2 linked regions of the Paludisphaera rhizosphaerae genome follow. The protein of the gene in region 2 interacts with the protein of the main gene of each other region in a pairwise test. Links are inferred from orthologs where the notes say so. Each region holds a gene or a part of one and is shown on either strand. Other genes may lie near its edges. The genes, in order: nusG and rho.

Evidence for each region.
Region 1: the proteins of rho (region 2) and nusG interact in binary tests that used the Escherichia coli proteins (3 or more experiments, as listed by UniProt). The link is inferred for Paludisphaera rhizosphaerae from one-to-one orthologs.

Annotation. Positions count from the first base shown.
Region 1 is NZ_JAALCR010000008.1:98,724-101,836, reverse strand. Bases 120-2,916 are described here. They hold nusG (transcription termination/antitermination protein NusG), read right to left. Parts: upstream 2,001-2,916; coding sequence 1,239-2,000; downstream 120-1,238. Other genes in these bases: rpmG (50S ribosomal protein L33), read right to left, coding at 2,902-2,916; secE (preprotein translocase subunit SecE), read right to left, coding at 2,097-2,621; rplK (50S ribosomal protein L11), read right to left, coding at 719-1,144; rplA (50S ribosomal protein L1), read right to left, coding at 120-500. Outside these bases: more of rplA, read right to left, coding at 1-119; more of rpmG, read right to left, coding at 2,917-3,054. UniProt on the Escherichia coli protein: Part of the processive rRNA transcription and antitermination complex (rrnTAC). The complex forms an RNA-chaperone ring around the RNA exit tunnel of RNA polymerase (RNAP).
Region 2 is NZ_JAALCR010000054.1:19,328-22,559, forward strand. What follows is about bases 1-2,916. They hold rho (transcription termination factor Rho), read left to right. Parts: upstream 1-456; coding sequence 457-2,376; downstream 2,377-2,916. Other genes in these bases: coaE (dephospho-CoA kinase), read left to right, coding at 1-287; ribH (6,7-dimethyl-8-ribityllumazine synthase), read left to right, coding at 2,492-2,916. Also shown: more of ribH, read left to right, coding at 2,917-2,962; G5C50_RS31030 (hypothetical protein), read left to right, coding at 3,039-3,232. UniProt on the Escherichia coli protein: Facilitates transcription termination by a mechanism that involves Rho binding to the nascent RNA, activation of Rho's RNA-dependent ATPase activity, and release of the mRNA from the DNA template.

The sequences.
Region 1 (3,113 bases), on a different replicon or contig from region 2:
TTGTCGTTGCGGAACTCGATCTTGCCCGCCTTGAACTCCTTGACCGCCGACGCAATGTCGGTCGTCACGGTGCCCGAGCGGGGTGACGGCATCAGGCCGCGAGGACCAAGCACGCGGCCCAAGGGACCGACGACGCCCATCATGTCGGGAGTCGCCAGCGCCACGTCGAAGTCCATGACGCCGGACTTGATCTGCTGAGCCAGGTCGTCGGCGCCGACGATGTCGGCCCCGGCCGCGCGGGCCTTCTCGGCGTTTTCGCCCTGGGCGAAGACGGCCACCCGGACGGCCTTGCCGATCCCGTGCGGCAGGGCCACGGACCCGCGGACGTTCTGGTCGCTCTGCCGAGGATCGATCCCCAGGTGGGTCGAGACCTCAACGGTCTGGTTGAACTTGGTGGTGTTGAACCCCTTGAGGATCTTCACCGCCTCGGCCAGCGGCAACGTGGCTTGCGCCTTGTTTTTCGCCGCCAGCGCGCGATAGCGTTTGGAGCGGTAGGCCAAGTGGACTCTCCTTTCGCCCCTTCGGGGGCTGCCGCCTTCGATGCTCGGGTCTCTGCTCCGGTCGACGGCGGGCGGTCGCGCCTGGTCTGACCGGCTTCCGTCCCGGGTTCCGGGACGGCGAAGGGAGGGGCGTCGGCCCGCTCCCCCCGTTACCGACGGTCGCCGCGAGGGGAACGCGCCCCCCGCGGCGGCCTTGACTTCTTATGATTTCTGGGGCCTCAGCCCTTGACCTCGACGCCCATGCTCCGCGCCGTGCCGGCGATCACGCGGCAGGCGTGGTCGAGGTCGCGGGCGTTCAGGTCCTGGAACTTGGTCTCGGCGATCTTGCGGACCTGCTCGGCGGTCACGGTCCCGACCTTGGTCTTGTTCGGCACCGCGGAGCCGGAGGCGATGCCGGCGGCCTGCTTCAGCAGGACGGCGGCCGGCGGGCTCTTGGTGATGAACTCGAACGTCCGGTCCGAGTAGATCGTGATCTCGACGGGGATCGTGGTCCCCCTCATGTCCTTGGTGCGTTCGTTGAACTGCATCACGAACTGGCCGATGTTCACGCCGTGCTGGCCGAGCGCGGGGCCGACCGGGGGCGCGGGGGTCGCCTGACCCCCCGGACACTGCAGCTTGACCTTCGCCGTCATCACCTTGGCCATCGCGGATTCTCGCTCCCCTTGGGGGTCTCTCGCTGTCGCTTCGCTTGTCTCGAATTCGTCTCAGTCCGGCGGACCGGCCCGCGCCCTTGAGGGCTCAGATCCGCTCCAACTGCCAGTATTCGAGGTCGACGGGGGTGGGGCGGTTGAAGATGATGAGCATCACCTTCACCAGGCCGCGGCCCTCGATGACCTCCTCGACGGTCCCCTCGAAGTTCTCGAACGGGCCGTCCTTGATCTTGACTCTGTCGCCCCGCTCGACGTCGATCCGAACGGTGGGAGACTTGGCGGTCGTCTGCTCTTCCTGCTGGTTGAGCATCTGGTTGACCTCGGTGTCGGTCATCTTCGTGGGCGTCCCATGCGCCCCGACGAAGTCCCCCACGCCCGGAGTCTCGCGGACCAGGAACCAGGTCTTCTCGTTCAGCTCCATCTGGACCATGATGTAGCCGGGGTACGTCTTGCGTTCGACGATCCGCTTCTTGTTGTTGCGGATCTCGGTGATCTTCTCGGTCGGGACGACGATCCGCGGCTTCCCCTCGGCGGTGACGCCGAAGAAACGCTCAAGGCCCTGGATCTTGACCCGCCTCTGAAGAGCCTCGGCGATCGTGTCCTCTCGCGAGCTCTGCACCTTCAGGACGTACCAGACCAGGTCCACCGGTGGGTCGGCGTCCTCGTCGACCGGCTCAGGCGCGTCCTCCGGTTCGTCGTCCGGCTCGTCAGCCTGAGGCTCGGGGGCCCGTTGCGGCTGGGCGTGCGCGACGCCGCCGTCCGGAGTTTCCTCCTCGACCTCGAAGTTCGGGGTCTCGGATTCGACCTCGTCGGGGGTCGGTTCGTCGTTCTCGTGGGTCGAGTGGCTCATGGAACGTACTACGGCGCGTCTTGGATTGAGGGAGGCGGGGAAGGTCGAGGCCCTCGGTCGCTGCGCGGGACCGGGCCTGTCCTGTCGCGGGCTGGTTCAGGAGGTCGAGCCGAAGCCGCCTCCGCCGCTGAACTGGAGGACCCCAAGCATCCGCAGCAGGAAGAGCCAGAACCAGTCGACCACGAACAGGTAGAGGGCCAGAAGGAGGACCGTGGCCAATACCACGATGGTCGAGCGGTAAAGGTCGTCCCGGCTCGTCCAGGAGACCTTGTTCATCTCGGCCTCGGTGGCGATCAGGAACTCGGCGAACTGCGGATAGTGGACGACCCGGAAGATGGCCCAGGCGAGGAGACCGGCGACAGCGCCCGGAATCGCGAAGCGGGCGGCGGCCTCAAGATCGAGGGACCGCTCGTAAATCTGCCAGACGGCCCCGGCGGCGATCATCCCCAGGCCGATCGCCGTGTAGAGGCGAGCGTGTCGGCCCTGCATCGGCTTGTAGAGGGTGGTCGAGAAGAAGTTGGCCACGAACTGGGCGAGAGCGCCGACGGATCCCCCGCCCGGCTTCCCCTTGACGGGCTTCGTCGGCTTCTGTCCCGAGACTTCGTCTTTCACTTTGCCCATGTGACCGTTCCATTCGGGAAGGAGAACCGCTGGCTCCGTCGTGAGACCGCCGCCGCTCCCCGGCGGGTGGCCTCCTCGGCGTCTCCGGGGCGGCCGTCGCGCGACTCGCGACGGCCGAAGCACGAGCGGAGGGAATCGAACCCCCAACCGCCGGTTTTGGAAACCGGTGCTCTGCCAATTGAGCTACGCTCGTGTGTGCCGGAGCTGTCGCCGAGGGACGAGACGCTCCGCCGGAGTTCATAGGACCGCCGCCCAGGGCGTTCTCGCGGTCCGCCGCGGGTCACTTCTTGCGGGATTCCTTATGCGGCGTGTGCTTCCGCTCACGGCTGCAGTACTTCTTCAGCTCCAGGCGGTTGGCCCCACGCGTCTCCTTCTGGACGCGGTAGTTCCGGTCGCCGCAGCCGGTGCATTCAAGCCAAACGTATTCACGCATCGTGATGAAACCTCGGACCCGACGGTCGGCCTCGGCCCCGCCGGACTCGTTCTAGCGAA
Region 2 (3,232 bases):
TCGTCCTGGACGCTGCGATCCTGCTGGAATCGGGCTGGGACCATGCCTGCGACCTCGTCGTCTTCGTCGACGCGCCGAAGGAAGTCCGGCTGGATCGCGTCCGTCGCTCGCGGGGTTGGTCGGCCGAGGAGTTGGACGCCCGCGAGGCCGCCCAGTGGCCCGTCGAACGTAAGAAAGCCCGCGCCGACCGCGTCCTCGTCAATGACGACGATCTGGCGAAACTGACATTGAGCGTGGATCGGCTCATCGCCTGGATCGACCAGGTCGAGACGGTCCCTCCCCAATAAACCACGGACCGCGTCGAACGACCCACCGTACCTCGCTTCCTAGAGGCTCATTTCCAGTCATGCTCCTCGGACACGCCCCCCGACGTCGACGCTCCCCGCCCCACGCCATTTCCCGCATCCGCGGCTCGGCTGCTTCACGCGTCTAGTCAGTACAGGAGAACGGTTCATCATGGCCAACGAGACCCGCCCCCGCCGGGAGCCCTCCGGCGGCTCTCGCATCCGCAAGCCCGCCGCGTCGAGCAACCCGCCCGCCCAGGACGAGAGCGCCGGTTCCGTCCCCCCGACCACGGAGTCGTCCTTCCGCGAACGGCCTTCGCGTGAGCCCTATCGCGAGGAGGGCCCGGCCGACCGTGAGCCGATCCGGATCAACCGCCCGCGCGATCGCTCTGAGACGCCCGCGGCCGAACGCTCCGAGCGTGAGCCCGGCATGACGCTCCGCGACCGCATCGCTCGCGACCGCGCCGAGCGCGAGGCCGCCGCGGCCCCCGTCGCGCATGAGGGCATCCCGGTCGGCCGAGATCGTGATCGGGACCGCGACGCCTCCGCGAGCATCCGCGAACGCGTCCGCGAAGCCCGCGACGCCGAGCCTATCCCGAGCTTCCGCGATCGAGATCGCGACCGCGAAAGGCCGGAACGCGAACGGCCGGATCGCGAGCCCTCGTTCAACTCACGCGACCGCGACTACTCTGCGCCGTCGAGAGTCGATCGGACCCCGCCGCCCCCGCCGGCCGCCGAGCCCAACGCCGAGGAGTTCCCCGACGTTGAGGACGAGGACGTCTTCGGCGACGTGGCGATCCACGACCGGTATGAAGACATCAAGCGCGGCGAGATCCATCTCACCGAGCTTCAGAAGATGACGATGCCCCAACTCATCAAGACGGCGAAGTCGGAAGGCATCGCCGACTTCATGGGGCTGAAGAAGCAGGATCTGATCTTCAAGATCCTCAAGGAACGGGTCAAGCAGAACGGCCTGATGTACGGCGAGGGGACTCTGGAAGTCCTCCCCGACGGCTTCGGCTTTCTCCGCAGCCCGGACTACAACTACCTCCCCTGCCCCGACGACATCTACGTTTCTCCCAGCCAGATACGCCGGTTCGGCCTCAAGACGGGCGCCATCGTCTCGGGCCAGATCCGACCGCCCAAGGAGAACGAGCGCTACTTCGCGCTGCTCCGAGTCGAGGCGATCAACTTCGAGGACCCGGACAAGCTCAGCGAGAAAGTCGGCTTCGACGACCTCACGCCGCTGCACCCGCAAGGTCGGATCAAGCTCGAGACGAGCAATGAAGAGATCAACATGCGGGTGGTCGACCTGGTCACGCCGATCGGCTTCGGCCAGCGCGGGGTGATCGTGGCCCCGCCGCGGACGGGCAAGACGATCCTGCTCCAGAAGATCGCCAACAGCATCCTGACCAACCATCCCGAAGCCTACGTCATGGTCCTCCTCATCGACGAGCGGCCGGAAGAGGTGACGGACATGGAGCGGTCGGTCAAGGGACCGACGGCCGAAGTCATCAGCTCGACCTTCGACGAGCCCGCCTCGCGACACATCCAGGTCGCGGAGATGGTCATCGAAAAGGCCAAGCGGATGGTTGAGTTCGGCAAGGACGTCGTGATCCTGCTCGACTCGATCACGCGGCTCGCCCGCGCTTATAACACGGAAGCCCCGCACTCGGGCAAGATCCTCACCGGCGGCATCGACGCCTCGGCCCTTCAGAAGCCGAAGCGGTTCTTCGGAGCCGCTCGGAAGATCGAGGAAGCCGGCAGCCTGACGATCCTCGCCACCGCGCTGGTCGACACCGGCAGCCGGATGGACGACGTGATCTTCGAGGAGTTCAAAGGGACCGGCAACATGGAGCTGCACCTCGACCGCCGCCTGGTCGACAAGCGGGTCTGGCCGGCCATCGACATCAACAAGTCCGGCACCCGGCGCGAGGAACTCCTCATGGACGCCGACGAACTCCGTCGCGCCTGGATCCTCCGCCGCGTCCTGAACGACATGAACCCCGTCGAGGCGATGGAGTTCCTGATCGGCCGCATGAAGAAGCTGAAGAGCAACGCCGAGTTCCTCAACAGCATGAACCTGTCCTGAGCCCGGCGGCGATCGGCCGGACTCGTTCTCGCTCAACCGGGTCCGGTCGAGCCCGCCATCGGGCTCGACCGGACCTTTTCCTTTTCCTTTCCCTGTCCTCAACCCCTGAACGCCCATGCCGACCTACGAAGGCGACTTCTCCCCTCCTGCCGGCCGCTTTGCGATTGTCGTCGCCCGGTTCAACTCGATGGTGACCGAGGCCCTGCTGGCGGGCTGCCGCGACTCCTTCATCCGCCACGGCGTCGCCGAAGATCGCCTGGACGTTTACTGGGTCCCCGGCTCGTTCGAGGTTCCGCTGGTAGCCCGGAAGCTCGCCGAGGCTGGCAAGCACGCGGCCGTCGTCTGCCTTGGCTGCGTGATCCGGGGCGAGACTGGTCATTACGACCACGTCGCCGGCCAGGCCGCCGGTGGCGTCCTCCAGGCGTCCCTCTCGACGGGCGTCCCCGTCGTCTTCGGCGTCCTGACGACCGAATCCGTCGAGCAGGCGCTGAACCGCTCGGGCTTGAAAGCCGGCAACAAGGGGGGCGAGGCGGCTCTTGCGGCGATCGAGATGGTCAATCTGCTGGCGAAGATCGACGCGAAATAAATCTCCCTCACGAGCGAAGACCATCCAGGCGCTCCGCCGTCCACGGAGGCAGCCGAGCGCAGGAAGGGAGATCGCCTTGCGATATCATGAACTCGACCGCTCGCGGAAGCTGATTGCCGGCATGTGGCTGATTGGAATCGGTCTGCTGCTGGCCAGTCGGCACGTCTGGCCGGAGATCTTGCTGGTCGTCGGCTCGATCAAGCTGTCAGAGTCCCTCTTCATCACCGGGAGAGAACGTTCGCGACGCGCTGGAGTTTTGCTGATCGTCCT